One region of the Planococcus kocurii genome, then DNA from elsewhere that is predicted to be linked to it. Evidence: predicted binding sites of a transcription regulator. Region 1 holds the regulator's gene; each other region holds the start of a gene.
The links. Region 1 encodes Rex, which represses fermentation and respiration genes when NADH is low (regulators of the CRP and FNR family bind a similar motif). Its sites were predicted from a motif close to TTGTGAAATATTTCACAA; they were not measured.
Positions count from the first base shown of each region.

Region 2: the regulator Rex is predicted to act here: its motif matches at 4,939-4,956, upstream of AUO94_RS12135 (AtpZ/AtpI family protein).
Region 3: the regulator Rex is predicted to act here: its motif matches at 6,492-6,509, upstream of AUO94_RS04150 (cytochrome ubiquinol oxidase subunit I).

Region 1 is NZ_CP013661.2:1,211,902-1,222,248, forward strand. Features, by position in the region: gene AUO94_RS05910 (glycosyltransferase) at 1-768, opposite strand, end outside; gene AUO94_RS05915 (glycosyltransferase family 4 protein) at 758-2,797, opposite strand; gene groL (chaperonin GroEL) at 3,010-4,632, opposite strand; gene groES (co-chaperone GroES) at 4,664-4,948, opposite strand; gene AUO94_RS05930 (CPBP family intramembrane glutamic endopeptidase) at 5,140-5,958, shown strand; gene tatC (twin-arginine translocase subunit TatC) at 5,976-6,746, opposite strand; gene AUO94_RS05940 (twin-arginine translocase TatA/TatE family subunit) at 6,759-6,953, opposite strand; gene AUO94_RS05945 (redox-sensing transcriptional repressor Rex) at 7,044-7,676, opposite strand; gene AUO94_RS05950 (ABC-F family ATP-binding cassette domain-containing protein) at 7,809-9,743, shown strand; gene tsaD (tRNA (adenosine(37)-N6)-threonylcarbamoyltransferase complex transferase subunit TsaD) at 10,123-10,347, opposite strand, start outside.
Region 2 is NZ_CP013661.2:2,460,899-2,471,245, forward strand. Features, by position in the region: gene glyA (serine hydroxymethyltransferase) at 1-188, shown strand, start outside; gene AUO94_RS12120 (EAL domain-containing protein) at 447-2,621, shown strand; gene upp (uracil phosphoribosyltransferase) at 2,856-3,485, shown strand; gene wecB (non-hydrolyzing UDP-N-acetylglucosamine 2-epimerase) at 3,505-4,623, shown strand; gene AUO94_RS12135 (AtpZ/AtpI family protein) at 5,108-5,329, shown strand; gene AUO94_RS12140 (ATP synthase subunit I) at 5,332-5,703, shown strand; gene atpB (F0F1 ATP synthase subunit A) at 5,731-6,441, shown strand; gene atpE (F0F1 ATP synthase subunit C) at 6,500-6,724, shown strand; gene atpF (F0F1 ATP synthase subunit B) at 6,885-7,406, shown strand; gene AUO94_RS12160 (F0F1 ATP synthase subunit delta) at 7,403-7,933, shown strand; gene atpA (F0F1 ATP synthase subunit alpha) at 7,961-9,469, shown strand; gene atpG (ATP synthase F1 subunit gamma) at 9,517-10,347, shown strand, end outside.
Region 3 is NZ_CP013661.2:798,782-809,128, reverse strand. Features, by position in the region: gene AUO94_RS04185 (CamS family sex pheromone protein) at 1-473, shown strand, start outside; gene gatC (Asp-tRNA(Asn)/Glu-tRNA(Gln) amidotransferase subunit GatC) at 575-865, shown strand; gene gatA (Asp-tRNA(Asn)/Glu-tRNA(Gln) amidotransferase subunit GatA) at 885-2,354, shown strand; gene gatB (Asp-tRNA(Asn)/Glu-tRNA(Gln) amidotransferase subunit GatB) at 2,351-3,781, shown strand; gene AUO94_RS04165 (thioredoxin family protein) at 4,254-4,814, shown strand; gene AUO94_RS04160 (diacylglycerol kinase) at 4,904-5,818, shown strand; gene AUO94_RS04155 (NUDIX hydrolase) at 6,020-6,448, opposite strand; gene AUO94_RS04150 (cytochrome ubiquinol oxidase subunit I) at 6,652-7,998, shown strand; gene AUO94_RS04145 (cytochrome d ubiquinol oxidase subunit II) at 7,995-9,023, shown strand; gene cydS (cytochrome bd oxidase small subunit CydS family protein) at 9,039-9,149, shown strand; gene rlmD (23S rRNA (uracil(1939)-C(5))-methyltransferase RlmD) at 9,223-10,347, shown strand, end outside.

The sequences.
Region 1 (10,347 bases):
AGCTGCTTTGAATGAATTCCCTATAAATATTCTCTTTGGTTGTTCTTCATTTTTTTCACTATTGTTAAAATCAAAATAGTTGTAGATAACAGCGATATCAGAGACCAAACTAAAAGCATTACTAATTTTTTTAACAGACTTATTTTCAGTGATAAGATTATTAAAAACTTCAGTAAACTCTTTTTGAGTTTGTGTCGAAACCTGTTCGAGTCCCCTCAACTCTTTTTCCTCGATCGCTATAGCTGTAGGCCAGCTTTTCGGCACATTAAAATAGTCTCCTTCTTTTGGAATCGTGTTCGGATGGGGAGGACAAAATGTGATAAAAGGCAGACCTAAAGCATACAAGCTAAGCGTAACCGAATAAGATAAGATGTCGACCACATAAAGGTCCGCAGCTAGTGAATCATCTATTGCCTTTATCTTATCGACCAGCTCTTGTGGGTTATAAAGCATGTCAGCCTTTCTATGACGAGACTGCGTGATGAGTGTTTCGATTGCACCTTTTTTTGTCGACTCAAAAAACTCTTCTAATCTTATTCTCTCCGTATCTGGTTGTATCGTGTGTTCACCTTCGCCTATATTTTTATTTGAACTTATATCGATTTCATAAAAATTCAAATGCTCTTCCAATATTTTTTCCTTGAACTCTATACTGCAACCAACTGTCACTTCTGCACCATGTTCTTGAAAACTTTTTGCTAGCACTAACAAGGGGTTAAAATGCGAATAGAAAGGGGGACTTATAAAACAGATTTTTTTATACTTCATTGTTTTCTTCTCCTTTTACAGCTAAATAAAACGACACAAACTCAGTTGAAATTTTGTTGATGGAAAAGTTTTCACTTACAGTTTTTTGACCTGCAGCTTGAATCCGTTTAAACTCTTCTTTATTCATTTTGGAATCGTAAAGATGATTTTCTGTTTCTTTGGCAATCGTTTCCCAATTACTCGTATCGATTAAAAACCCATTTTCCCCATTGCTCATATAACTTTTAACTCCCCCTTTTATAGGACCTAGCGTTAGAAACTCCATGGACATAGCCTCTAAAATAGCGATACCAAATTCTTCTTTTACACTTGAGCACAGATAAATATGAGGATAGTCAAAATCTCTTTTCATGATATTCTCCTCAAGCAGCCGGATATCCAAATTCGACATGGCACCTTTGTGTATGAACCTGTCTTTGAATTGAGGATGCTTTTTTACGTAGTCTTCAAAAAAATCAATCACCCTTTTTTCTTCTTTGTTTGGTCTCTCTAGATCCCCTCCTATTAGTAAGAGGTTGTGAGTTTCCGAAAGTTTAGACTTTGACCACGCTTTTAAAAGTTCGATTTGTCCTTTTAAAACAGACAGTCTTCCTACATTTAAGATCACGGGTCTTTCAAAAAATTCTTTATGTGCTTTATTGAACTCCGCAAAGCGAGCTGAATAGCTCTCCACGCCCTCTATATCACTTGATTGATCTAGTTGTATTCCTTCACCTATCATTTTCATTCTTCTATTTATCTTTCCATCTGTCAGTTGAGGGAAATACATCTCAAGTTCTTTTTTGACAGCTGCATTTCCTATCCCAACTATTCCGTCGCTTGTATCTATTAACTCATCACCTATTTTTATCTTGTTTAGCTTTTCAATAAGCTCGTTAAAACCCAGTTCTTTTAATTGGCCAGATCCATCAAACATGTTTCGGTGTGGGTCTGGCGTTAATGTGAATACGAGTTTTTTAGTTAATTCTTTAGCTAAGTGAGCAACAGCTCTAGAAGCATTATCTAGAAATCGGATATGAAAAACATCCGGCTTTATTTTTGCTTGCTTTAAAAAATTGCCTATAAACCGTTTAATAAACAACTCTCTTTTAATAAACGGATCTGATACAGATGGGTCTAAATAGATTGGCAGCCGAATAAATACATGGTCGTCGCCGTAGGAGCTGATAAAGGGCTTCGTTAATTCTTGAGTGATGGTAATCGTAAATACATGAGACACACTACTGTCTTTTGATATCTCTTCACCCAAGCTTTTTAATAATACTGCTAATCCCCCGTTGTTTCCTTTTCCACTATCTTCAAAATCTCCATAAAACATGGACTGCATAATCGAAATACCTTGCTTTTCAAACTCACTATCTGAAGCGAGTGCGCGAATGTAACTATCGTAAAAAACTTTGTTTTTCTCATTTATTACATTTTCCCTGACGAAAGATTGATCCACAGTTTCCATTGAATCTAAATTCCCTAATAGATTGATCATTTGAATCTTTAAATTATCTGGATAATCCACGGTCACTAATTCGTATATAGTGTCTTTAAATCCCTGTCTTTTAAAACTATCCATATAGCCCAGTAAGTTGGAGATCAGTTCTACATCCCGTTTGTACTTCTGCAGCATAAACAAAATATCCTCATCACTTAATAGATCGACATCGCATTCCATGCAAACATCCAAAACATGATAGAGCTGTTGGCTGCTATATTGTCGCTGTGATAGGAAATCTGTTGTTATTTTCTCTATGATTGGCTTGAGCTCATCATTGGATAGTTTTAAAACCGTATCTACGATAAATCGATCTGTATAGGAATGTACTCCCAAAAACGAGAACAATTCACCTAGTTCTTTTTCATCCAGCTTGTTTTTTCGCCCTAATTGCTTGATCTTTTGAATTTGATTTACCACTAGTCGTTCTTCGAAATCTATTTTCTTGCTCTTAGTTATGTAATCATCTAAAAACCGGTGAGGATACATATAATTACTCTCATTCGCATAAACATGATTTCTCAATTCAATAAACTCATTCATTTTTTACCCTCCAATACCGTTAGTAGGTCAGTATTCCAATACCCTATACCCATAACTACTAATCTATCTATAAAGTTTGGTCATTATAGAGTGGTTTTAGGAAACAAAAAAGGCCTTTCAGTAAGTTAGTAAACTTAGTGAAAGGCCTTTGAGGTAATCTTCTTTGATGAAACATGAACAATTTAAGATAAAATACTTGTGATGTTGCTAAATTACATCATGCCGCCCATGTCAGGCATGCCGCCGCCTTGTCCTGCTGGTTCTGGCAAGTCTGCAACAACTGCTTCAGTCGTCAAGAACATTGCCGCAACAGATGCTGCGTTTTGAAGTGCTGAACGCGTCACTTTTGTTGGATCGACGATACCTGCGTCTACCATGTTCACCCATTCGCCGTTTGCTGCGTTAAAGCCGATGCCGACTTCTTCTGTTTTTAGACGGTGAACGATGATTGAGCCTTCAAGTCCTGCGTTTGTTGCGATTTGACGAACCGGCTCTTCTAGCGCACGAAGTACGATGTTGATCCCAGTTGCTACGTCGCCTTCTTGTGATTCAAGAAGTTCAGCCACTTTGTTGTAGACGTTGACTAATGCTGTACCACCGCCGGCAACAATTCCTTCTTCTACAGCGGCACGAGTTGAGTTCAAGGCATCTTCAATGCGAAGTTTACGCTCTTTCAATTCGGTTTCTGTAGCCGCTCCGACTTTGATGACTGCCACGCCGCCAGCTAATTTCGCTAGGCGTTCTTGTAGTTTCTCTTTGTCGAATTCAGAAGTTGACTCTTCTAATTGGCTGCGGATTTGACTAACACGCGCAACGATGTTTTCTTGGTTGCCCGCGCCTTCTACGATCGTTGTGTTTTCTTTTGTCACAACCACTTTTGATGCACGGCCAAGCTGTGCGATATTCGCTGTTTTCAATTCCAGCCCTAGATCCTCTGTAATCACTTCTGCGCCCGTTAATGCTGCAATGTCTTCTAGCATTGCTTTACGGCGGTCACCGAAGCCTGGAGCCTTAACAGCTACTGCGTTAAACGTGCCGCGTAATTTGTTAACAACTAATGTTGCTAGTGCTTCGCCTTCAACATCTTCAGCAACGATCAGTAACGGTTTGCTTTGCTGAACGACTTGCTCAAGGATTGGCAAGATTTCTTGGATGTTGCCAATTTTCTTGTCGGTTACTAAAATAAATGGATTGTCCAATACCGCTTCCATTTTATCTGAATCGGTTACCATGTATGGCGACTGGTAGCCACGGTCAAACTGCATTCCTTCAACCACATCAAGTTCTGTTGTAAAGCCGCGTGACTCTTCTAATGTAATAACGCCGTCGTTACCCACGCGCTCCATTGCTTCAGCAATCAGTTTCCCAACTTCTTCGTCACCAGACGAAATCGCTGCCACTTGTGCGATCGATTCTTTGCCTTCGATTGGTTTTGAAATCACTTTCAATTCGCCAATTGCACTTTCAACAGCGAGCTCAATTCCGCGACGAATGCCGACTGGGTTCGCACCAGCTGTTACGTTCTTCAAGCCTTCACGAATCATCGCTTGTGCAAGAACCGTTGCTGTTGTTGTTCCGTCACCCGCGATGTCGTTTGTTTTAGAAGCCACTTCCGCAACAAGTTTCGCGCCCATGTTTTCAAAAGCATTTTCAAGTTCGATTTCTTTTGCGATTGTCACACCGTCATTGGTGATTAACGGCGAACCGAATTTTTTCTCAAGAACGACGTTACGTCCTTTTGGTCCAAGCGTTACTTTTACTGTATCTGCTAATTTGTCTACGCCTCTCAGCATTAAACTGCGTGCGTCTTCGCTGAACTTAATCTCTTTTGCCATGTTTAGCTTCCTCCTGTGTCGTTGGGTTATTTTAGCCTAAAACTGCTAATATATCGTTTTCACGTAAAATCAAATATTCTTTGCCTTCATATTTCAATTCAGAGCCTGCGTATTTCGAGAAGATAACGCGGTCGCCAGCTTGCACGTCTAGTTCTGTGCGCTGTCCGTTTTCACGGATAAGTCCATTTCCTACAGCGATCACATGGCCCTCCTGCGGTTTTTCTTGTGCCGATCCTGGTAAAACAATACCGCTTGACGTTTTTTCTTCCGCTTCGATGAGCTCAATAATTACTCGATCTCCTAGTGGTCTTAACAAATGAAACACCCTCCTCAAATTATCTAAATGTTCTCGATTAGCACTCTCAACCTTTGAGTGCTAACCCATAACCAAGTTTAATAAAATCTTCAGTCTTTTGCAAGTAAGAACTACTATGATTTTGATTTCTTTGCGGTTGTCTGCTGAAAGCTCTACAATAGAAGGAGTTTAAAAGTGAAAGGAATTATATTATGCCCACTAAACGCAAGAAATTTATAGACACGTTTTTTGAAAAAGATGCTACCACTAAACCAAAAATTCAAAAAAGCAGCAATAAGCGACCTATGTACAAAGGCAAAAAAACGCCTCTTTACGTATTGCTAATTTTCATCGCGGCTCAGCTGTCACCAATCTTGTTTATCGCGCCAACCTTTAATTATTTTGAAGGCCAAGGCTTAGACCGTGAAGCTGCCAGTGCTGCAACGTCCGGCTGGCTCATCTTCCTGACGATGGGCATCGGGTTTATCCTCACACTTATCTTTGTTTTCCGAGACAAACGCTTTTTTGATATATGGAAAGGCAAAAAGTCTTCTGTCCTACTGTCCATTGTCTGGGGCTTTCTTGGCTTCTTGTTGTTACTAATCGGTCAATCCGTTGCTGCTTTGATTGAAATGGAGCTTCTCGGCATTGATCCCGGTTCTGAAAATACGGCGTCCTTAGTGAACATTGCCGATGCCGTACCGCTCGCCATCGTCTCTATTGTGCTTTTTGGCCCGGTTCTGGAAGAACTGGTTTTCCGCCGCGTGTTATTTGGTTCTCTCAATCAGACTACCAATTTCTTTTTCGCAACGGCTGTCAGTGCACTAGTATTTGCGTTGATCCATTTTGACTTTACGCACCTGTTGCTGTATTTCACGACCGGCTTGATCTTGGCATTTCTATACCAAAAAACGAAAAGCATCATCACACCGATCATTGCTCACATTTGTCTAAACGGCTATGTAATGCTTATCCAGCTCAATATGGATAAAATTTTAGAATTCCAAAAACAAATGGAAAATCTGCAGTAAAAAAAGCCTTCCCCGATTTACTTCGGTGGAAGGCTTTCTTGTTGTTCTTTAATCGCTTGCTGCTGCTCAGCTTTTAAGAATTTACGATAACCCACTTTGGCAATGAGCACACTAAATTCATACAGTATGATTAGCGGCAATGTCACAATCATATGCGAGACGATGTCTGGTGGCGTAATAAACGCGGCAATAATGACTAACCCAAGATAAGAATACTTGCGGTATTTTGTCATGAGCATCGGCGTAATAATCCCAAGCCTTGTTAAAAACAACATCACTACCGGCAACTGGAATATTAAGCCAAACGGCAACGTGATTTGAAACAAGAATTGAAAATATTCATTGATACCGATCGTTTCTTGAATATCCATGTTATCAGAAATACTCAGCATAAATCCAATGACATAAGGGAATAGGATGAGATACGCAAAAGCGATTCCCCCTAGAAACAGCAGCACGGAAAATGGAATATAACTTAACGTCGCTCTCCGCTCTTTATCGAGAAGTCCAGGACTGATAAACGCCCAAAACTGGTACATAATCAGTGGCGAAGTGATAATCAAGGCTAAGATCATCGTCACTTGCATAAAAATCTTCAATGGATCTGTAATTTTGAAAGCATTCAAGGTAAGATTTTTAGCTTCCTCTGTATACTGCAAATACTGAATTAGCGGCTGGGCAAGAAAAAAACTGATAATAAGCGCTAATACAAAGAAAACGACTAGAATGGTCAGTCGTTTTCTGAGTTCTCCTATATGTTCAATTAACGTCATGTCTTTTTCAATCATCGGACAAACATCCTATCGTATTTCCTTTTGCTCGTCTTTCTTCTTCAACTCTACTTTATCGTCGTCATCGTCTACAAGTCCTTTTGTAGCATTTTTAAACTCACGCAAAGACGAACCAAACGCTTTTCCAAGTTCCGGTAACTTTTTCGGACCGAAAACAAGTAAAGCAACAACACCGATAATGATGATACTCATTGGACCTGGCATACGTTGCACCTCCTGTATTATGGCTCTATTTTACATCATTCGAACCGGTTTGGCTATTTCGAAAGAGCCTAGAAATGTGAAGTTTTTAAGTCATTGTTGCTTGATTTGGTAAATCAATGTCTGCAATTCCACTGACAAATCGATGGTTTGGACACGGATATGATCAGGCACTGAAATTCGTACCGGTGTAAAGTTCAAAATCCCTTTAATATCAGTCTTTGCCAAGCGATCTGTTACTTCTTGTGCCGACCTTGACGGTACCGTCAAGATGACTAGCTCCACGCCGTACTCTTTGATTTTCTCTTCAATCTTGTCCGGGTGATACGTATCAATATCGTTAATTTTTTCGCCTTCTAACGGGCTGTTCGAATCGAACGCCACAATGATTTTCGTATTGTGGTTGCGATGGAAATTATATTTTAGAAATGCACCGCCTAGTCCTCCAACACCGATTAAGGCTACATTCGTAGCTTCGTCTTGATCTAGTGTCTTACGGAAAAACAGCAACAGCTCTTGAACGTCATAGCCATAGCCTTTTTTGCCAAGCGCACCCAAATGGGAAAAATCGCGTCGAATGGTAGCAGAATCGATTTTCATCGCTTCGCTTAATTCCTGCGAGGAAATCCGTTTTTGACCGGCATTCGCAAAATTTTGAAGGAAACGGTAATACAGCGGCAGCCTTTTGGTTGTGGCTTGCGGAATTTTAGATGTCTCGTGTAACATACGCTTTCGCATCCTCCTGAGGTGTTGTCAAATCGCTTTCATCTTACAGTAGGAGCCTTGATATGTAAAGGCTTGTGCAATTGCGAACAACTGCCCTATCAGCTACACTTAAAGAGAATAGAGGTGACCTACATGATTGTTTTACAAGTAAACCAAGTCCATAAATCATTTGGCGCAGAAGAGATTCTCTCAGGCGTCAAATTAGAAGTACAACACCGTGACCGCGTGGCATTAGTAGGCCGCAACGGTGCAGGAAAATCGACTTTATTGAAAATAATAGCGGGTGAAATATCGTACGATAGTGGCGACATTAGCATGCCGAAGGATTTAACGATTGGCTATTTAGAGCAACAGACCAATTTAGAATCCGACGCCACTGTTTGGGATGAAATGATGACGATTTTTCATCATTTTCGTGAACAAGAAGCCACACTTCGCCGTCTTGAAGGACAAATGGCCAATCCAGATGTCTACAACAACGCAACAGAAAACGATAAAGTCATGAAAGAATACGACCTGTTGCAGCATGACTTCAAGGATGCGGGTGGCTATCAATACGAGTCCGATACACGAGCGATTCTCCACGGCATGAAATTTTATCAAGATGACTTTGACAAGAAAATAACCTCTTTATCCGGTGGCCAAAAAACACGATTGATGTTAGCCAAGCTTTTACTCAGTAAGCCACAACTGCTCATTCTCGATGAGCCGACCAACCACTTGGATATCGAAACCTTGAGCTGGTTGGAGAATTACTTGAAAAACTATCCCGGTGCGTTATTAATTGTTTCTCATGACCGTTATTTCCTTGACCAAGTCGTGACGCTTGTTTACGAAGTTTCCCGCCACCGTGTCAAAAAGTATACCGGCAACTACAGCCGTTACTTAGACGAAAAAGCTAAGCAATACGAACTCGACCAAAAGCAATTTGAAAAACAACAAGGCGAAAAAGCTAAGCTAGAAGATTACGTCCAGCGCAATTTGGCACGCGCTTCTACAACCAAAATGGCGCAAAGCCGTAGAAAAACTTTGCAAAAAACCGACTGGATGGAAGCTCCTGACGGCAACGAAAAATCAGCCAGTTTCGGCTTTACCATTAGTAAACAAAGCGGCAACGACGTTTTAAACGTTCAATCGCTAGAAATTGGCTATGGCGACAAACCCGTTTCTCGTGATATTTCATTAAAGTTATACCGACAAGAAAGTCTAGCTCTCGTTGGGCCAAACGGTGTTGGCAAATCGACTTTGTTGAAAACCATTATGAAAGAACTAAACCAGCTCGATGGTAATATCCATTATGGCGCCGGCATTCAGTTTGGTTATTACGACCAAGAGCAAGCCAATTTAAAAGGCAACAAACTCGTACTAAACGAATTATGGGATGATTATCCGCTTATTAACGAAAAGGACATACGCGGCATCCTTGGACGTTTCCTGTTTACCGGTGACGATGTGCTAAAGCCCGTTTCAACATTGTCGGGTGGCGAAAAAGCACGCGTTGCACTCGCCAAGTTGATGATGCAAAAAGCCAACGTGTTACTTCTCGATGAGCCAACTAACCACTTGGACCTGGACAGTAAAGAAGTGCTGGAGAATGCTTTATTGGATTATCCGGGCACCTTGCTTTTTGTATCGCATGATCGCTATTTCATGAATCGCATCGCGTCGAAAGTGATTGAACTTACGCAAGATGGCACGTCCGAATACTTGGGCGACTATGATTATTACGTAGAGAAAAAATTAGAAATTGCTGAACTAAAAGCACTCGATGAAGCCGGTTCAGTTACCGAAGCAAAACCGATCACTACAGCCTCTACTTCGCAAATCGATAAAGAAGCTAAAAAACTGGAACGCCAGCTTGTTCGGCAATCCGATGAAGTTGAAAAATCGATGGAAAAACTAGATTTGCAAATCACTGAAATTGAAGAGCAACTTTGCCAGCCTGAAATTTTCCAAGATCACGAGCGAGTATTGCCGCTTCAAAATCAATTAGAAGAACTAAAAGCAAACCATGAAGAAACGATGACCCAATGGCTTGAACTTCAGGAAAAAATTGAAAATATTTGATTTTGACCGGCTATCTATTAGCCGGTTTTTACATTACTAGATATAGGTCAATAGGGTTTCATCAAATATTTGTTTCCACAGATTTTTCCACATTCTTCAGCTTATCTTATCAACTGTCAACAGACTTATGCACATTATCCACAGGTTAAATAAATATTGTACACATAGTTTTCCACTTCAAACCACACAATATATAGAATAACCCCCTTTTATCCTCTAGTTATAAACAGTTTATTCACAAATTGTGAATAAGTACAAATGTTCTCTATTGACAGAACAATAGAGGCCTTTTGAATGATCGTCAGAATTTTTGTAAAAAAAAAAACAAGTAATTTCACATATTTCAGTGTACCTGAAATGATGAAATTACTTGCTTTTATTAAATCCATGAGGTTAAAGACATACCCGGTCGACCGTTCATGGCCATTGTGCCAAACAATCCTTTTTCGTACATAATAGTTCCTGCTGCTGCAATCATCGCTGCGTTATCGGTACATAAAGGCAATGAAGGAATATAGAACGGAATACCTTTTTCCTTAAATGTTGTTTCCAACGAATGCCGCAATCCTTTATTCGCAGCAACTCCACCTGCAGCAATTACTTG
Region 2 (10,347 bases), 1.2 Mb from region 1:
CATTTGTCACATCGGGTATCCGCTTAGGAACTGCTGCTGTTACATCTCGTGGATTTAAAGAACAGGATATGAAAGAAATTGCTGCGATTATGGCCATGCTTTTGAAAAATCCGGAAGACGAAAGCGTGAAAAAAGATGCTACAGAACGTACGGCTAAACTAACTGCTGCGCATCCCTTATATAAATAAATTCATGCAGCTACCGAGTAAAACTGCTTGGTAGCTGTATTTTTACATTATTAAATTTGAAGAGGCACTTCATTTCTCGTAGTGATAGCGATTCTTCTAGCTGCTACGCTCAGCTTGCAGAAGTCTATACTTTTTTTCGTTATATAGCGGCACCACTTTAAGTTGTAGATGGTCAAATTTCTTCGTATCAGCATGTAAAGGTGAATGTATATTGTTCAGTTGAAGTACATAGAAATAACAGCAGGAGGGACGTGTCGCATGTACACGAATGAACTTGAAAGAGATAAGAAAGTGATTATAGAGTGGCTGCGCCGTCTAGGTGTAGAATTCCATACATCGTTTCTAATCATCAATTCTGAAATAGAAAATCATCCCATCGTTTATGCAAATGATGCTTTCTACAAAATGATCGGCTATAGCGAAGCGGAAACGCTTGGGCGCAATGGACGCTTTCTGCACGGAGAAAAAACAGCGAAAGAAGCAAGTGATAAAGTACGTGCTTGCGTGGCTTCTGGTGAGAGTGGAGTAGTTGAAATCGTCAATTACCGAAAAAACGGCACACCTTTTTGGAACGAAATATCAGTGGAGCCTTTGTCTTTTCCAGAGAAGAATTTCAATTTCACTTTGATGCTACAGCACGATATTACAGATCGTAAGCGTGCGGAAGCGCTGATTAAACTTCAAAAAGAAACGTATAGAGGCATTGAAAAAGGACATATGCTCAGTGTGCTGTTGCAGGACATCTGTCATACAGCCGAATCGTTTTTTATTGATAGTGCAAAATGTACAGTTTTGTTGATCGATGATGATGAATTTTATAAAATCGGTGCAGCCAATTCTATGCCAAAAGGTTTTCAAGAAGCGATTAGTGGCTTAGCCGTTGAAGAAGATATTGGAACGTGCGGAGCTGCGTTTCATAGACAGAAATTAGTAGTTGTCGAAGACATGGGCACAGATTATCTATGGCGGAATCATCAGCAATTGGTAAAAGAGTATGGGTTGGTAGCAAGCTGGTCCATTCCCATATTCAACGTTGAAGGAAAGACAATGGGTACGTTTGGGATTTACTTTTCTGTTCCATTGACTCCACACGAAGAAGATTTAGCCTTTATGGAAGAAATCGGATCCATTACTTCACTGGCGATCAAGTATTCTCAGCAGCAAGAAAAAATTCTGCGGCTTGCTTATGTCGATGAGCATACAGGATTGCCCAACCGAAATTATTTCAGAAATGAAGTCGCTGAACTGCTCAAAGAAAAACGAGAAGGCTTTATTGCCTTTATATCAACAGATGAATACGTCGCAGTAGTCGATCAATACGGTCACAGCACAGGAGATACCATTATGAGTGAAATCGGCAAACGGTTGATGCTGTCACAAAATTCTTCTGAGGGCTTGATTGCCCGGTTTTCAGATTCAACGTTGGCCATGTTTAGCATGATGCCGTTCACTAAAATCCCGGAATATTTAGAGCATCTGTTGCAGGGGCTAGTCGAACCGATTACTGTTGGCGATATGGAATTATTTCTAACTTTGAAAATTGGTGTAGCAGTTGTGACTCCTCATCAAGAGAATTCGGAAGAATTGATTCGTTGTGCAGATAGTGCTTTGTCTCAGGCAAAACTTCGAACAGGCGAAGCGATTTGTTATTTTGAGAGTGAACATGATGAGTTTATGATGAAATACCTGCGTGTGGCTAATGAATTGACCGCAGCCCTCAGGCGCAATGAAGTGGGCGTGCACCTGCAGCCGAAAGTCGATTTGGCAACTGGTGAAATTTTAAGCTTTGAAGCGCTCGCTCGCTGGACTTCACCGGACCTTGGCACGATTCCGCCGGATGTCTTTATTCCAGCAGCTGAAAAAAATGGCAAGATTCGTTTGTTGGAGCAGAACATCTTACAGCAAGTGTTGGACTGGATGAAAAAAAGAGTAGAGCAGGGCTTGAAGGTTCGACAAGTAGCTATCAACATATCAGCAGATCATTTTTTCCATCATTCATTTGTTCCGCATCTGATGGATATGACTGCCGAGTATGGTATTGATCCACAGTGGATTCAATTGGAAATTACAGAACGAATTGGCTTTGTTGATATCGAGACAGCCAATAAAGTATTCAAACACTTGAAGCAGTGCGGCTTTACTACGTCGATTGATGATTTTGGAACAGGTTACTCATCACTCAGCTACTTGCAAAAACTGCCTGTCGAAGAATTAAAAATCGATCGTTCATTCATTTCGAATATGAATGAGCCAGGAACATTGGCAATTATTCGAACCATCATCCAACTTGCAGAAAACCTGAACATGCGTGCAGTAGCAGAAGGTGTGGAAACGGAAAAAGATCGTCAAACATTGTTGGAGCTTGGCTGCAAAGTAGGGCAAGGTTATCTGTTTTATAAACCGATGCCACTGAATGAAGCGTTTTTCTTGTAACAGAAAAACTTGTTAGCAACTGAACATTAATTGCGTTAGCTCAAAAATGAATGGCGCTGATGGTTGTCCGAAAATTTGATGCCAAGAAAAGCTGGGGAAGTTATCCTGGCTTTTTTTTGTGAAATAAACCATAGGTGAAAATAACTGAATAATGCTAAAGCAATATCTGACAACTTGGGCTACTGGTTTTCTGTTATACTATTTAAGATAATATTTGAAAAGGAGAGATAGGCCATGGGAAAAGTATACGTTTTCGATCATCCGCTGATCCAACATAAAGTAACGTACATCCGTGATAAATCTACAGGCACAAAAGAGTTTCGTGAATTGGTGGATGAAATTGCTACATTGATGGCATTTGAAATCACACGCGACTTGCCATTAGAGGAAATCGACGTGGAGACACCAGTTCAAATGGCGAAATCTAAAGTTTTAGCAGGAAAAAAATTAGGCGTTGTGCCGATTTTGCGTGCAGGAATTGGAATGGTAGATGGAATTTTGAAATTGATTCCAGCTGCTAAAGTTGGACATATTGGGTTATACCGTGACCCGGTTACGTTGCAGCCGGTTGAGTACTACTTGAAATTACCTTCTGATGTACAAGAACGAGATTTCATCGTAGTTGATCCAATGCTTGCTACAGGCGGATCAGCAATCGAAGCAGTCAACTCTATGAAAAAACGTGGAGCCACAAAAATCCGTTTCATGTGCATCATCGCAGCTCCTGAAGGTGTAGAAGCTTTGCAAAAAGCTCATCCGGATGTGGATATCTACATCGCAGCGCTTGATGAGAAATTGAACGAAAAAGGATATATCGTACCAGGTCTTGGAGATGCTGGCGACCGATTATTCGGAACAAAATAAGAGAGCGAGGTATATCAGCTTGACGAAAAAATGGAAAGTAATGACGATATTTGGTACGCGGCCTGAAGCCATTAAAATGGCACCGCTTGTGTTAGAACTGCAAAAACATCCAGACACCATTGAGCCATTAGTAACGGTGACGGCGCAGCACAGAGAAATGCTGGACCAGGTTCTGGAGACATTCGGTATCACGCCTGATTTCGACTTGAACATTATGAAAGATCGCCAAACATTGACTGATGTGACAATGCGCGCGATGCAAGGGCTTGATGAAGTTATGAAAAAAGCAAAACCAGATATCGTACTGGTTCATGGCGATACGACAACAACTTTCGCCGCTAGTCTTGCCGCATTTTATAACCAAGTTGCCATTGGACATGTAGAAGCGGGTTTGCGTACGCACAATAAATACTCGCCATATCCTGAAGAAATGAACCGTCAATTGACGGGAGTCATGGCAGACATTCATTTTTCACCAACTGAAAAATCTGCTCAAAATTTGCTTGCTGAAAACAAAAAAGAAGAAACCATTTATATTACAGGAAATACAGCGATTGATGCACTTCAAACAACGGTGCGTGAAACGTATTCGCATCCAATTTTGGAGAAAATCGGTACGGATCGTATGATTCTTTTGACGGCACATCGTCGTGAAAATTTAGGCCAACCGATGCGCAATATGTTCCGTGCCATCAAACGTTTGATCGAAGAGCATGACGATATTCAAGTAGTTTACCCGGTGCATATGAATCCGGCAGTACGTGAAGTAGCAGATGAGGTATTGGGTCGCGATCCGCGTATCCATTTGATCGAACCGTTGGAAGTTTTGGATTTCCACAACTTTGCAGCACGTTCGTTCTTTATCCTGACTGACTCTGGTGGCATTCAAGAAGAGGCGCCATCACTAGGTAAGCCGGTATTGGTCCTGCGTGATACGACTGAACGCCCTGAAGGTATTAGTGCGGGAACGCTTAAGCTTGCGGGAACGGACGAAGAAACAATTTACGGAATGGCCAAAGAATTGCTGACGGATGAAGCGGCGTATAAAGCAATGTCGCAAGCATCTAATCCATATGGAGACGGTAAAGCATCTGCTCGGATTGTAGAAGCATTGCACACTTATTTCTCGAAGTTGTAAAAGAGTGAATCGCCGATTCCACTTTTCGTGTTGTCCAGTTGCATCGGCTAGCTCCTCGGGGTCTTAAGTCAGCCTGGCTGTGTGGCTGAAAAAACGCCACTTCGCCATTCTGCCTTAAGCCTGTCGGAGCTAAAATAGCCGATTCCACTTTTCGTGTTGGCCAGTTGCAAGTGCCCAGCTCTTCGGGATGTAAGCCACTCCGGCTGTGCGGCAAAGAACGCCGCTTCGCCAGATTGTCTTACACCTGTCAGAGCTAAACAAGCACTTTCACTTTTCTAGTTAAAGTTTGTCGACAATATGTCAGAGGGAAATCGCTTGTGAAGTTTTTCACTTCTACTAATTGACATGATTTTACCCCTAATGTATGCTTACAAAGGGTATGCATGAGAAGGTTTTCTTACATAGAATATGTAATTTGGAAGCCTGATGCGACTACTCTTTTTGAGGGTGTAATGTCAAATCAACGAAGTTCGAGGGGGTTGTCATGCGCCCAACAAAAAGGCCCTTGCAAGCGATGGCAATTTACAGCGCCATCCTCTCACAACTTGTCGGGTCCGTACTCATCGGGGTGTTTACAGGTATGTGGCTCGATGAAAGGATCGGAACCGCCCCGTTTTTCATGATCATCTGCCTATTCATAGGCATTACTGCCGGTGTTTGGGCAATGCTTCAGACTGTCCGCAAATTCGAATCAGGAGACAAGTGAAAATGGATGGACTTAGGGAGATATATACAAGGCTGAAAAAGATGATCCTTTTCATCTTAGCGTTCTACGTTATTGGTTGGGGGTTTACCTCTTATCAAGAAGTGTTCGCAGGTCTCATCATCGGAACTTTGTTCGGCATTTACAACATGTGGATTCTCGTTCGTCGGATGGAGAAATTCGACCGAGCGGTGGCTGAAGGCTCGAAAGTTCGTTCGCTTGGAACGGCATTACGGTTTGCATCAGGTGTTGCAGCTGTGGCGATTGCCATTTTATTCGCAGAGCACATTCACTTGGTCAGTACAGTAATTGGGTTGATGGTCCCTTATGCTCTGTTATTAACAGAGCGGATTGTTTATCACGTGAAACACCATTAAGAATGTGGAAAGAGAGGTGAAACTATCGTGGAACATGGCGCTCCTATGCTCAAGGTGTTCGGGATCTGGTTCAACCTATCGAACGTTATGATGCTACTTGTAGCCGCTCTTATCGTCTTCCTAATTGCTTTTGTCGCTACACGGAATTTGCAACTCAAACCGACGGGTATGCAAAACTTCATGGAATGGATCATGGATTTCGTGAAAGGGATAATCAAAAGCAATATGGATTGGAAAGATGGTGGCCGATTCCATGTTCTTGGAATCACCCTGATTATGTTCATTTTTGTGTCGAACATGTTGGGTCTTCCATTTGCAATAGTTGTCAACGGAGATCTGTGGTGGAAATCACCAACAGCTGATCCGACGGTAGCAATGACACTAGCCGCAACGGTACTAGTTTTGAGCCATTTTTATGGGATCAAGCTAAAAGGACTAAAAGGATATGGCGGAAGCTATCTTAAGCCCATGCCATTCCTATTTCCTTTAAAGATTATTGAGGAATTCGCAAATACGCTGACACTCGGTCTGCGTCTTTACGGTAACATCTATGCGGGGGAAATCTTGTTAACTTTGTTAGCAGGCCTCGCATCAGCAAGTGCTTTCGGATTTGCAACAGCTATTTTACCAATGATGGCGTGGCAAGGGTTCTCGATCTTTATCGGGGCAATCCAATCATTTATTTTCGTTATGTTGACGATGGTCTATTTATCGCATAAAGTTGCCGACGACCATTGAGTATAAACTGCTCATCGAGCAAACAAAAAAACAACTATCCTGAGGAGGACACATTACAATGACAGGTTCATTAGGTTTATTAGCAGCAGCAATCGCAGTAGGTTTAGCAGCACTAGGCGCGGGTATCGGTAACGGTCTTATCGTTTCAAAAACAGTTGAAGGTATCGCTCGCCAGCCAGAAGCTCGTGGCGTATTACAAACAACTATGTTCATCGGTGTTGCATTGGTTGAGGCATTGCCAATCATCGCTGTAGTTATCGCGTTCATCGTTATGAACCAATAGTATTTTTATACAAAAAGTTAAATGGTGGGGATGCTTCGACATGGTTTTCGCCATTTAAACTTGTATGAACTAGTATTTTTCAGAAACACAACTTACGAAAATAAAAGATCTTACTATAGAAGAAATTGCATTTTAGGCTCTTGAAGGGAGTGAAACAATCGTGTTTTTTGATCACCTCGTACTCGGTGCAACCGGGGAGTTTTTGAATATTGGAGACATTCTCGCTACACTTGTGATCTTCATTTTACTAATGTTGCTATTGAAGAAGTTCGCATGGGGTCCTTTGATGGGCATAATGCAGCAACGTGAAGATTTGATCAAGAGTGAGATCGAAACTGCTGAAAACAGCCGTCTAGAATCACACAAATTGCTTGAAGAGCAGCGCAGCCTTCTTAAAGATGCGCGTACGCAAGCACAAGAAATCGTTGAAAACGCTAAAAAGCAAGGCGAAGTTTCGCGTGAGGAAATCATTACAACTGCACGTGCTGAATCTGCTCGCATGAAAGATGCTGCAGTTCAGGAAATTGCTAACGAAAGAGATAAAGCGATTTCAGCTGTTCGTGAAGAAGTTGTGGCATTGTCACTACTTGCTGCTACGAAAGTGCTTGAAAAAGAAATCTCTGAGGAAGACAACCGTCAGTTGATTAATGAAACGATTGCGAAGGCAGGCGAAGTTCAGTGAGTCAAGTTGCAGAACGCTACGCTTTAGCATTGTTCCAAGTCGCTCAAAAGCATGAATCGTCTTTGGCAATTGAACATGATTTACGTGAAGTGAAAAAAGTCTTTGAAATGACTCCTGAACTTTACAATTTGATTGTTTCTCCAAAACTTTCAGCTGATAAAAGAACAAACTTAATCAATGAAGTGTTTCATGAGGCAAATCCGTTTGTCGTTAACACACTTCAATTGATGGCAGAACGCAAACGTCTGAACGAAGTTGGCTCATTGGCTGATGAGTTTATTGCTTTATCTAATCATGCACAAGGAATCGAAGATGCAGAAGTATATTCTACACGTCCATTGACTGAAGAAGAACGTGCATCGATTTCTTCTGTATTCGCTAAAAAAATTGGTAAACAATCTTTGCGAATTGAAAATATTATCGACCCATCGTTGATCGGTGGATTACGTATTCAAATCGGTAACCGTATTTATGACAGCAGCGTGAGCACGAAACTGGCACGCTTGCAACGTCAACTAATCGGTTAATTATGAAATTATGAGAGGGTGACATACATGAGCATCAAAGCTGAAGAAATCAGCGGTCTGATTAAACAACAGATTGAAAATTATCAATCAGAGATGAAAGTTGACGACGTTGGTACTGTAATTACCATTGGTGATGGTATCGCGCGCGCTCATGGCCTCGACAATGTCATGGCTGGAGAACTTGTAGAGTTCTCAACTGGTGCTATTGGTATGGCGCAAAACTTGGAAGCCAACAACGTTGGTATCATTATCCTTGGCCCTTACACAGACATCAAAGAAGGCGATGAAGTACGTCGAACTGGCCGTATTATGGAAGTACCGGTAGGACACGAACTTATCGGACGTGTAGTAAATCCACTTGGACAACCTGTTGACGGTCTTGGACCAATCAACACAACAAAATCTCGTCCAATTGAAAGCCCTGCACAAGGTGTAATGGCCCGTAAATCGGTTCATGAGCCACTTCAAACAGGTATTAAAGCGATTGATGCACTTGTGCCAATCGGTCGTGGACAGCGTGAGTTGATCATCGGTGACCGTCAGACAGGTAAAACTTCTGTAGCGATCGATACGATTTTAAACCAAGCTGACCAAGATATGATTTGTATCTATGTGGCAATCGGACAAAAAGAATCTACTGTACGTAACGTAGTAGAAACTTTCCGTAAAAATGGAGCATTAGATTACACAATCGTTGTAACAGCTTCAGCTTCACAACCAGCTCCATTATTGTACTTGGCTCCTTATGCAGGTATTACAATGGCAGAAGAATTCATGTTTGAAGGCAAACACGTGTTAATCGTCTATGATGATTTAACAAAACAAGCATCTGCTTACCGTGAACTTTCACTACTACTTCGTCGTCCACCAGGCCGTGAAGCTTACCCAGGTGACGTTTTCTACTTGCACTCACGTTTACTAGAACGTGCTGCAAAATTAAACGAAACTCTTGGTTCAGGTTCTATCACAGCATTGCCGTTCGTTGAAACGCAAGCTGGCGATATTGCTGCATATATTCCAACAAACGTTATCTCGATTACAGATGGTCAGATTTTCCTTCAGTCGGATCTATTCTTCTCGGGTGTACGCCCAGCGATCAATGCGGGTCTTTCTGTATCACGTGTTGGTGGTTCAGCTCAGATCAAAGCAATGAAAAAAGTTGCGGGTACATTACGTCTTGACTTGGCTGCTTTCCGTGAACTTGAGTCATTCTCACAGTTTGGTTCAGATCTTGATGCTGCAACTGCTGCGAAACTTGAGCGTGGAAAACGTACAGTTGAAGTCTTGAAGCAAGACTTGAACAACCCAATCAAAGTTGAAAAACAAGTTGTTATTTTCTACGCGTTAACTCGTGGATTCCTTGACGATATCGCGATCAACGACATTTCTCGCTTTGAAGCTGAATTGACAAGCTGGTTAGATCTAAACCACACAGAAATTTTGGATACTATTCGCACAACTCAAGGATTACCAGCTGATGACGCATTTGCTGCAGCGATTAACGAATTCAAACGCACATTTGCAAAATCTGAGTAATATCGAGTTCGAATAAGAAGAAAAAATAATAAGGTGGTGAAATACCAGTGGCATCATTACGCGATATAAAAAACCGAATTACGTCAACGAAGAAAACAAGTCAAATCACAAGAGCCATGCAAATGGTTTCTGCATCTAAACTAAGCCGTGCGGAAGTAAACGCGAAAGCGTTCGTTCCATACATGCACAAAATTCAGGATGTTGTCGCATCTATCGCAGCTGGGTCTTCAGATACTAGCAACCCGATGATGATTGCTCGCCCTGTAAAGAAAACCGCTTATTTAGTGATTACATCAGATCGTGGGCTAGTAGGTGGATATAACAGTAATATTCTTCGTACTGTTATGGCTAAAATCCGCGAACGCCATACATCTAATGACGACTTTGTAATCCTCAGCGTTGGCCGGAAAGGAAAGGAATTCTTTGCGAAGCAAGGAATGACGATTCTTGAGAGTGCAATCGCACTTCCGGATCATCCGACGTTTGCGGATATTAAAGAAATAACGCGCAAAGCTGTTGGTATGTTCTCAGATGGTACGTATGACGAAGTTTATATGTACTACAATCACTTTGTTTCAGCTATTCAACAAGAAGTCACAGAGAAAAAAGTCTTGCCGCTGACGGATATTCAACCGACAGGATCAACTGCATCGTATGAGTTTGATCCTTCAGCAGAAGCAATTTTGGAAGTTCTACTTCCTCAATACGCAGAAAGCTTAATCTTTGGGGCTGTTCTTGATGGCAAAGCGAGTGAACATGCTGCATCCATGACAGCAATGAAGAGCGCGACTGATAATGCGTCTGATTTGATTAGTGGACTTACACTTCAATATAACCGTGCACGCCAAGCAGCAATCACACAGGAAATTACAGAGATT
Region 3 (10,347 bases), 410 kb from region 1:
CGATCGTAGTAGGACTTTTTAAACAAAACGCAGGAAATGCAATGGTACCAGGTACGTATTTTGCTTCTGGTGCTGCACCGGGTGGCAAACAAACTGTTGCCAACTGGAATGCCGTAAACGAAGCGTACGTGCTGTTTCCAACTTCAGGTTCAGATGAACGTTACCGAGACATCGATACGGCTTTTCGCAATTTCAAACAAGACGTGGAAATCTACTTTTCCAATTTTACAAGTGTAATCGGGACAGGGTTTTATCAGAACAATGAACTAAAAGAATTGAAAATTGAAATCCCTATCCAATTTTTTGGAGCAGCTGAAGTGATTGGTTTTACACAATACGTGACTGGTTTAGTGGCAGAACATTTCCCTGAAAATGTATTAGTTGAAGTTAGTGTTACTTCGACTAACGGTCCAGAAGCATTGGTTTTGAAAAAAGCGGGAGAAACTAAACCGTTTGTTCACATTTACGAATAATTTATGTTAAAACAGGGATAGCCATGCGGCTGTCCCTATTTATTTTTTTAGAAAAATGGTATGATATAGCGTATGTTTACTGAATCCGGAGGTGTAGAAAAATGGCGAAAATGACTAAAGAAGAAGTAATTGAAGTCGCTCATTTGGCGAGACTTGCAATTACTGATGAAGAAGCGGAACATTTTGCAGATCAATTAGAAGCAATTACCAACGCAATGGAATTGTTAAGTGAATTGGATACGGAAAATGTTGAACCAACGACGCATGTATTGCAAATGGTCAACGTTTTACGAGAAGATAAATCCATCCCAGGATTAGATCGTGATTTGGTTATGAAAAACGTGAAAGAACATGAAGGCGGACAAGTTAAAGTCCCAACAATTTTAGAGTAGTCGGAAGGAGGCACTAAAGATGTCATTGGTAGAAAAAACAGCTGCACAATTGCAAGAAATGATACATACAAAAGAAATAACGATTGCTGAAATGACCGAAAAAGCATTTGAACGCATCGAAGCTCTTGAACCCAAAGTAGATGCATTTCTTGCGTTAAACAAAGAACGCGCAACACAACTTGCAAAAGAAATGGATAGTGTGCCTTTTGCTGAACGTGGACCTTTATTTGGTTTGCCTATCGGAGTAAAAGACAATATTGTCACAGAAGGTCTTGAAACAACTGCTTCTAGCCGTATTTTAGAAGGATTTAATCCAATCTATGATGCAACAGTCGTAGACAAATTAAAAGCTGCTGGAATGGTGACCGTCGGAAAACTAAATATGGATGAATTTGCAATGGGTTCGTCTAACGAAAACTCGTATTACAAAAAAACAAAAAACCCATGGAATCTTGAAACTGTTCCGGGTGGTTCTTCAGGCGGGTCTGCTGCTGCAGTTGCGTCAGGACAAGTTCCGTTTTCGCTAGGATCAGATACGGGTGGCTCAATTCGTCAACCTGCTGCTTTTTGTGGTGTAGTTGGTATGAAGCCTACTTACGGACGAATTTCGCGTTTTGGGTTGATTGCTTATGCTTCATCGTTAGATCAAATCGGTCCAATTACACGAACTGTAAAAGACAACGCACTCCTGTTAAATGCGATTTCGGGATATGACGACAAAGATTCAACTTCTGCTAATGTTGAAGTTCCGGATTTCACTGCGGCATTGACGGGTGACATTACAGGTCTTCGCATCGGTGTTCCAAAAGAATATTTTGCTGAAGGTGTTGGCGAAGCAGCAAAACAAGCTGTTCTTGATGCTTTGAAAGTGCTTGAAGAACAGGGTGCGATTTGTGAAGAAATTTCACTGCCTCATTCGAAATACGCATTAGCTACGTATTATATTTTGGCTTCTTCTGAAGCTTCATCTAACCTGTCACGTTTCGATGGCATTCGTTATGGCTACCGCACAGAAAAAGCAGGAAGTCTTCTTGAGTTTTACATGAATACGCGCTCTGAAGGATTTGGTGATGAAGTAAAACGCCGCATCATGCTTGGAACGTATGCACTAAGCTCAGGTTATTACGATGCTTACTACAAAAAAGCACAAAAAGTTCGGACATTGATCAAAAAAGACTTTGATGATGCATTTGAAAAATACGATGTCATCGTTGGTCCAACAACGCCAACACCAGCATTTAAAATTGGTGAAATCATTGACGATCCATTAACAATGTATGCAAACGATATTTTAACAATTCCAGTTAACTTAGCAGGTGTTCCAGCTATCTCTATTCCTTGTGGGTTTGAAAATGGTCTACCACTAGGTTTGCAAATTATCGGGAAACATTTTGATGAAGAAACCGTTTATCGTGTTGCAGATGTATATGAACAAGCAACAGATTTCCATAAAAAAACTCCTCAAACATGGGAGGGAGCAGCACAATGAATTTTGAAACAATCATTGGACTTGAAGTCCACGTTGAATTAAAAACAGAATCGAAAATGTTTTCTCCAGCACCGGCTCATTTTGGTGCGGAACCGAATACCAATACAAACGTCATTGACCTTGGCTATCCAGGTGTTTTACCAGTAGTGAATAAAACAGCAGTGGACTGGGCAATGAGAGCGGCACTTGCATTAAACTGCGAAATTACGCGCCACACGAAATTTGATCGCAAAAACTATTTTTATCCAGATAACCCGAAAGCTTATCAAATTTCACAATTTGATCAGCCGATTGGTGAGCATGGCTGGATTGAAATTGAAGTAAAAGGCGAGAAAAAACGGATTGGCATTACCCGTCTTCATATGGAAGAAGATGCAGGGAAACTAACGCACACGGGCAAAGGCCATTCATTGGTTGACTTTAACCGTCAAGGCACACCATTAATCGAAATTGTTTCTGAGCCAGATATTCGTACAGCTGATGAAGCGTATGCGTATCTTGAAAAAATCAAAGCCATTATTCAGTACACAGGCGTTTCTGATGTACGCATGGAAGAAGGATCATTGCGTTGCGACGCGAACATTTCGCTTCGTCCGTTTGGTCAAGAACAATTTGGCACAAAAACCGAATTGAAAAACTTAAACTCGTTCAACTTTGTTCGTAAAGGGATTGAGCATGAGCAAGTTCGTCAAGAGCAAGTGTTATTGTCCGGTGGGATTATCGAGCAAGAAACACGTCGTTACGACGAATCCACAGGAAAAACCTTGTTGATGCGCATTAAAGAAGGATCTGACGATTATCGTTACTTCCCTGAACCTGATCTTGTCGATATCGTTATTGATGATGCTTGGCTAGAACGCGTTCGTTCAGAAATTCCAGAATTGCCAGATGCACGAAAAGCTCGTTATGTTTCAGAGCTAGGCATGTCTTCTTATGACGCTATGGTTCTGACACTAGCAAAACCAATTTCGGATTTCTTCGAAGCAACAGTAACTGCTGGCGCCGACGCAAAACTGTCATCTAACTGGTTGATGGGGGAAGTATCTGCTTACTTGAACGCTGAGCAAAAAGAACTTGAAGATACGGAATTAACACCAGAAGGTTTGGCTGGTATGATCAAATTGATTTCAGATGGCACCATTTCATCTAAAATTGCGAAGAAAGTCTTTAAGGAATTGATTGAAAAAGGCGGCGACGCGAACAATATCGTTAAAGCGAAAGGACTTGTTCAGATCTCTGATGAGAACACATTGCGTGAATTCGTTACAGCAGCTCTTGACAATAATCCACAGTCGATTGAAGACTTTAAAAACGGTAAAGATCGAGCAATTGGTTTCCTTGTCGGGCAAATCATGAAACAAACTAAAGGGCAAGCAAATCCGCCATTGCTTAATAAAATTCTTCTTGAAGAAATTGCTAAAAGATAAGCTTTACCTATGTGAAAGGATGGTCCATTATGGATCATCCTTTTTTATGGGTTGGGTAAAGTTAAAGCGATACCGGCCACTTTGAGCATTGCTCTCGCTAAAGCTAAGAAAAATCCGTTTGTCTTTAGCTTCGTTTAGCCGATGGACGCGCTTCGTGCTGGAATCGGCTTCTTTTAGTTAGGAGAATTGCAGGTAAAAGTTTATTTTATGCTTAGTGAAACTAAGTTAAACTTTAGACGTCTTTAAGTTGACCGTTAATTAGTGGTGACTTACACCGCTGTAAATCAGCATTTCTTCACCTAAGCCTTGAAGACTTTGCTACATAACAGTAAACTGGTAGTAAAGATAAGTTTGGATCAATAGCATGTGCTTGATGGATCTTGTAATTTCAACTGAATTCATGTGAATGAACCTTCTAATTCGAGAGGAACCGACTGTTTAGTAGAAAGTAGGAAGAGGGAGACGTGATTGTATGATGACGGAGCAGCAGTATTTTGAAGCTGGCATTACTTTGGAAAGTTATATGGCTCAAATGGAGTCGAATCAGCAAAAGTCCTATAGCATCTATGAGAAGTTTAACCTTCCAGAAGACTCGGAATTTATGGCGTTGCTAAAAGAAAAGCAACCTCATATTTTGGTTATTACTGAAGATTGGTGTGGCGATGCGATGATGAATAATGCCATCCTGCGAAAAATCACAGATGCGGTTCATTTAGAGGTTCATTGCGTATACCGTGATGAAAATCTCGAATTGATGGATCGTTATTTAACGAATAGCGGACGTTCAATTCCTAAATACATTATTCTTTCAAAAGATGGCAAGGTTCTGGGTACTTGGGGACCACGAGCACCTGAAGTTCAAAACTTTGTCGATGAAAAGAAATCGGTACTTCCGGATAAAGACGACTCCCAATACGAGCATCACTTGAAGACCGTTATTGGTGAGATTTCAGATGGATTTGTATATAACAATGGTTTTTGGCAAATCGTTTATGAAGACTTACGTCAAGCATTTCAAAAAGCACTAACATAAATGAATGATCTATTTTTAGAAAACCTATAACTGCTTACCTAGAAAATGTTTTGTCGATCTTTACAGAAAGTCCAGAAAGGCTGAATCTCATGAAACGTGCACGTATTATATACAATCCAACTTCCGGCCGTGAGTTGTTCCGAAAACACCTGCCTGAAGTTTTAGAAAAAATGGAAAAAGCGGGCTACGAAACATCTTGTCACGCGACAACTTGTGAAGGCGATGCCATTCAAGCCGCAGCTTTTGCTGTGGAGCGGAAGTTTGATTTAGTAATTGCTGTGGGTGGAGACGGTACGTTAAACGAAGTTGTTTCAGGAATCGCTCCTTTTGAAAATCGTCCCAAAGTGGGTCTTATTCCAATGGGAACGACCAATGACTTTGCTCGCGCTGTTCATATTCCACGCGATATAACAAAAGCTGTTGATATTATTCTTAAAGGTGATTCAATTCCTGTGGATATTGGGTTAATGAATGGTGATCGGTATTTTATTAACATTGCAGGGGGCGGCAGGCTGACGGAGCTAACGTATGAAGTTCCAAGCAAGTTAAAAACAGTTCTCGGTCAAATGGCTTATTATTTAAAAGGCATCGAGATGCTGCCTTCGATTCGATCTTCACGTGTTCGGATTGAATACGATGGTCAAGTTTTTGATGACAGTGCCATGATGTTTTTGATCGGATTGACTAATTCGGTTGGAGGATTTGAAAAATTAGCGCCTGATGCTAGTATTAACGACGGGAAGTTTACGTTATTAATTTTAAAAGAGCTCAATATGGCTGAGTTTATCCGTGTTGCCTCTTTAGCTCTTCGGGGTGAACATTTATCGGACTCTCATGTAATTTATGCTAAAGCCAGCAAAATTACAGTAACGACAGAAGAACGAGTATTACTCAATTTAGATGGAGAGTATGGTGGGTTACTGCCAGCTGTATTCGAAAACTTAGCTAGTCATATTGAGATGTATGTACCGATTGATTCATTGAACGAAAAAGACCGTAAATAAAAATAAGTCGTCCGGTAAGTCTCTAAAATAAAACAGACGGTGGAAAAAGAGTTCTTTTTCCACCGTCTGTTTTTTTTGGATTGCTGCCAAGAATATAGAACTCGGTGTGCATTTTTAGAAGCAAAAGAGGCCGTACTCAAAAAGTCATTGTTCATGACTTTTTGGGACAGCCCCGTTTGCTAGTTACTATTTTGCGACATTCTAAAGTAGTTCGATTGCTTTGTCTTGTTCTGCTGCAAGCTGCGGCAGACTTTTAATCGATTCCCAGCGGAATAACAACGTCATGCCGTTATCACGGCCCTGGCTTTTAATCATGTGTTCAAAAAATTCAATAGGTTCTCCGGTATATTCAAATTGAAAAATATTCCGTTCGTATGCCTTATCCTGATGTTCAGGATAATACGTATACTTGTGGATTTTCCCTACAAAGTCAAGAACTTCACGTGGCAAACCTGTTTCTTCTTTTACTTCTCGGTATAATGCATCGATCAATAGTTCGCCGTCTTCGATTGTGCCACCTGGAACTTGCAGGCCAACTTCTGGTTCTCCTTTGTATTCGAATACAAGCAATTCACGATTTTCATCATCGCCTCTTGTGATATAAGCAAATACTTTCCGTTTTGTTCTCATGATGAATCACCCTTTTTCTTTGTTCTTTATAGAATACTAAAAATTGAGAAAAATTTCAATTCTTTTTACTTCGTTTTTGTCACAGCTTATTCAAAGTTGGTTGTGATACCAAGGCTTAGGAAGAGTTTTGGCAAGTGCGTTTGATGTACAATAGGAACTAAGGGAACAGTAAATTACATGTTTGAAAAAAGGAGACGAGTAGATTGGAATTCCAAGATCCAGCTTTTCTGAGTCGTATTCTAACGCTTTTGACTTTATCATTCCATATTCTCTACGCAACAATCGGCGTAGGGGTACCACTCATGATTATGATCGCCCAGTGGGTGGGGATTAAGAAAAAAGATGAACATTATATTTTGATGGCTCGCCGTTGGGCAAGAGGCTTTGTTATAACCGTAGCTGTAGGAGTTGTAACCGGTACGGCGATCGGCTTGCAGTTATCGCTGTTGTGGCCGAATTTTATGCAATTAGCAGGGAACGTCATTGCGTTGCCATTGTTTATGGAAGTTTTTGCGTTTTTCTTCGAGGCAATTTTCCTCGGGATTTACCTTTATACATGGGATCGCTTTGAAGATCAGCGGAAGCATTTCCTGCTACTGATTCCGGTTGCACTGGGTGCAGCCGCATCGTCCGTTTTTATCACCATTGTCAACGCCTTTATGAACCAACCACAGGGCTTTGAAATACTAAATGGTGAAATGGTTAACGTCAGCCCGCTACTGGCGATGTTTAGTCCTGCAGTACCGACAAAAGTAGCGCACGTTATGGCGACAGCTTTCATGACCAGCGCATTTTTACTGGCTTCTATTGCGGCTTTCCGAATGTTACGTGGCTCTACGCATATTTATCACAAAAAAGCTTTGTTCTTGACGATGAAGTTAGCATTGGTATTTTCTGTCGCTACGGCTTTAATTGGTGATTTTTCTGGTAAGTATTTGGCAGAGTATCAGCCGGAAAAATTGGCAGCTGCTGAGTGGCATTTTGAAACCGAAGAAGATGCTGGTTTGGTCATGTTTGGAGTTTTAGATGGTGAAGAAGTGAAGTACGCCATTAAGATTCCATATGCTTTAAGCATACTGGCGCACAGTAATCCATTTGCTGAAGTAACAGGTCTTAATGAGTTCCCAGAGGACGAAATTCCACCATTATGGATCCACTATCTTTTTGATACGATGGTCACTATTGGGATGTGGCTAGCCTTCTTCTCCTTTGTCTATGTTGTGGCGGCTTGGCGTAACTGGTCGTTTATACGGACAAAATGGTTCCGTTGGCTAACAGTAGCAGGAGGTCCTTTGGCACTCGTGGCTATTGAAGCAGGATGGTGGTTTACAGAAGTAGGACGCCAGCCTTGGATTCTTCGAGGTCATATGAAGATTGATGAAGCGGCAACTACTAGTGGTCATGTGGACTTGATGATTGTTTTGTTTGCTGGCTTGTATTTGATTCTAGGAATCGGGACGGTTGTTGTTCTTTCGAGAATGTATAGACGCAACCCCGTTGAAAAAGAATTAGCAGCACGTGAAAATGGCAAAGGCGGTGAAGAAGAATGACTCTAGAAATTATTGGGATTTCTGTTTTATGGTTGTTTCTGTTTCTATACGTCATCGTGGCGTCGATTGACTTCGGCGCCGGCTTCTTTAATGCCTATAGCTCGTTTGTTGGCAAGCAACATATTTTGACAGGGGTTATTCAGCGCTACTTGTCACCAGTTTGGGAAGTTACCAACGTATTTTTTGTTTTCTTCTTTGTCGGGATTATCGGATTTTTTCCGCAAACCGCTTTTTACTACGGTACAACCTTATTAGTTCCAGCTAGTCTAGCATTGATACTGCTGGCGATTCGAGGTTCCTATTACGCTTTTGCGACTTACGGAGCAAAAATCAATCATAGAGGGTATATCTATATGTATGGGTTGTCTGGGCTGTTGTTACCAGCGGCATTATCACCAGTTCTTGCCATGTCTGAAGGTGGCTTTATCCAACTTGATAATGGCCAGCCTTACTTGGATTACTGGGCATTGTTCACCAGTCCGTTAATGTGGAGTATTGTCGTTTTGAGTTTAACAGCAGTTCTTTATATTTCGTCGGTATTTTTAACTTGGTACTCATCGAAAGCTGGTGATGCGAAAGCGACTGATTTGATGCGTAAATATGCACTCGTTTGGGCAGCTCCCGCAATCGTTACTGCAACCGGGATTATTTACGAACTGCGTGGCCACAATCCAGAGCATTACGCTCGTATTCTTGATTTATGGTGGGCATTCGCATTGTCGTTCTTATTGTTTGCTGGAACGGTTTACCTAATTTGGAAAAAGCGTCATTACGGTTGGGCTTTTATTTTGTTAATGGGTCAGTTCTTTACAGCATTCTTCGCCTATGGTGCATCCCATTACCCGTACTTGCTTTATCCGTATTTGACGATATATGACAGCTTTACAAATGAAGCCATGGCGATTGCTTTGATCATTGCATTTATCGCAGGGCTGTTCTTGTTGTTGCCATCGCTTTACTTGTTGTTCCGTCTGTTCTTGTTCGATAAGGACTACGTGGAAGGCAAATCAGATTACCACGCATAAGAGGAGGCATTATTCATGCAGGATTTCATGATATTTTATGCACCATTTCTAGTGTTGTTCGGAGCCATTATTTTTGGTTTCTGGTTCTCTCTGAAAGATGGTCCCGCTAGAAAAGAAAAAAATTAGGAACGCGTACAGGCTTTTGCCTGACGCGTTTTTTTGTTGTATGATAAGTAGATGTGAAATGGAGTGAATTTTTTTGAAACCAGTAAACAAAAACGATCGACTAACAGTCCATGTAGAAGATTTGACACATGACGGTGCAGGCGTAGCAAAAGTTGATGGCTATCCGCTGTTTATCCCAGGCGCTTTGCCAGGAGAAGATGTCTCGGTCCATGTGTTAAAAACCTTGAAATCTTATGGCTTTGCAAAGCTAATCGAAATACAGCAAGCTTCACCTTTTCGTGTTACAGCTCCGTGTCCAGTGTTTGATACATGTGGAGGCTGTCAAATTCAGCACTTGTCCTACGAAGGACAGATGACTTTTAAACGAAAATTAGTGCGCGACGCGATTACACGTATCGGTAAATTACCAGATGTGCCGGTACATCCAGTTAAAGGTATGGAAGATCCGTGGCGCTACCGCAATAAATCTCAAATTCCTTTTGGTACACAAGACGGCAAAGTGGTCGCTGGATTTTATCAGCCGCGTTCTCATGACATTGCAGATACGGATACATGTTTGATTCAAACACCTGAAGCAGATGCGATTATGGTCGCTTTGAAAAACAACTTAGTGGAAATAGGCATTGAACCTTACGAAGAAGCTACACACCGCGGTATGCTTCGCCACGTAGTGGTTCGGAAAGCTCGAGCGACTGGAGAAATTATGGTCGTTTTAGTCACTAAGAAAAAGAAGTTTGCTCATTCAGCACGAGCAATTGAATTGATTCAAGCAACTGTTCCGGAAGTGACATCGATTGTCCAAAACATCAACCATGAAAAAACCAATGTTATTTTTGGTGATGAAACCGTAACGCTTTGGGGCAAAGATGTGATTGAAGATCGGATCGGTAACGTTCGTTTTGAAATTTCAGCACGCTCTTTTTATCAAATCAACCCGATACAAACAGAAATTCTTTACGGTCAAGCGCTTGAATACGCTCAATTAACGGGACAGGAGACCGTCATTGATGCGTATTGTGGCATTGGGACCATTTCTCTGTTCCTTGCAAAGCAAGCTAAATTTGTCATGGGTGTTGAAATTGTGCCGCAAGCAATTGAAGACGCTAAACGCAACGCGGAACTAAATGGTTTAACAAATACATTATTTGAAGCAGGACCTGCCGAACAAGTGATTCCGCGCTGGTACAAAGAAGGCAAG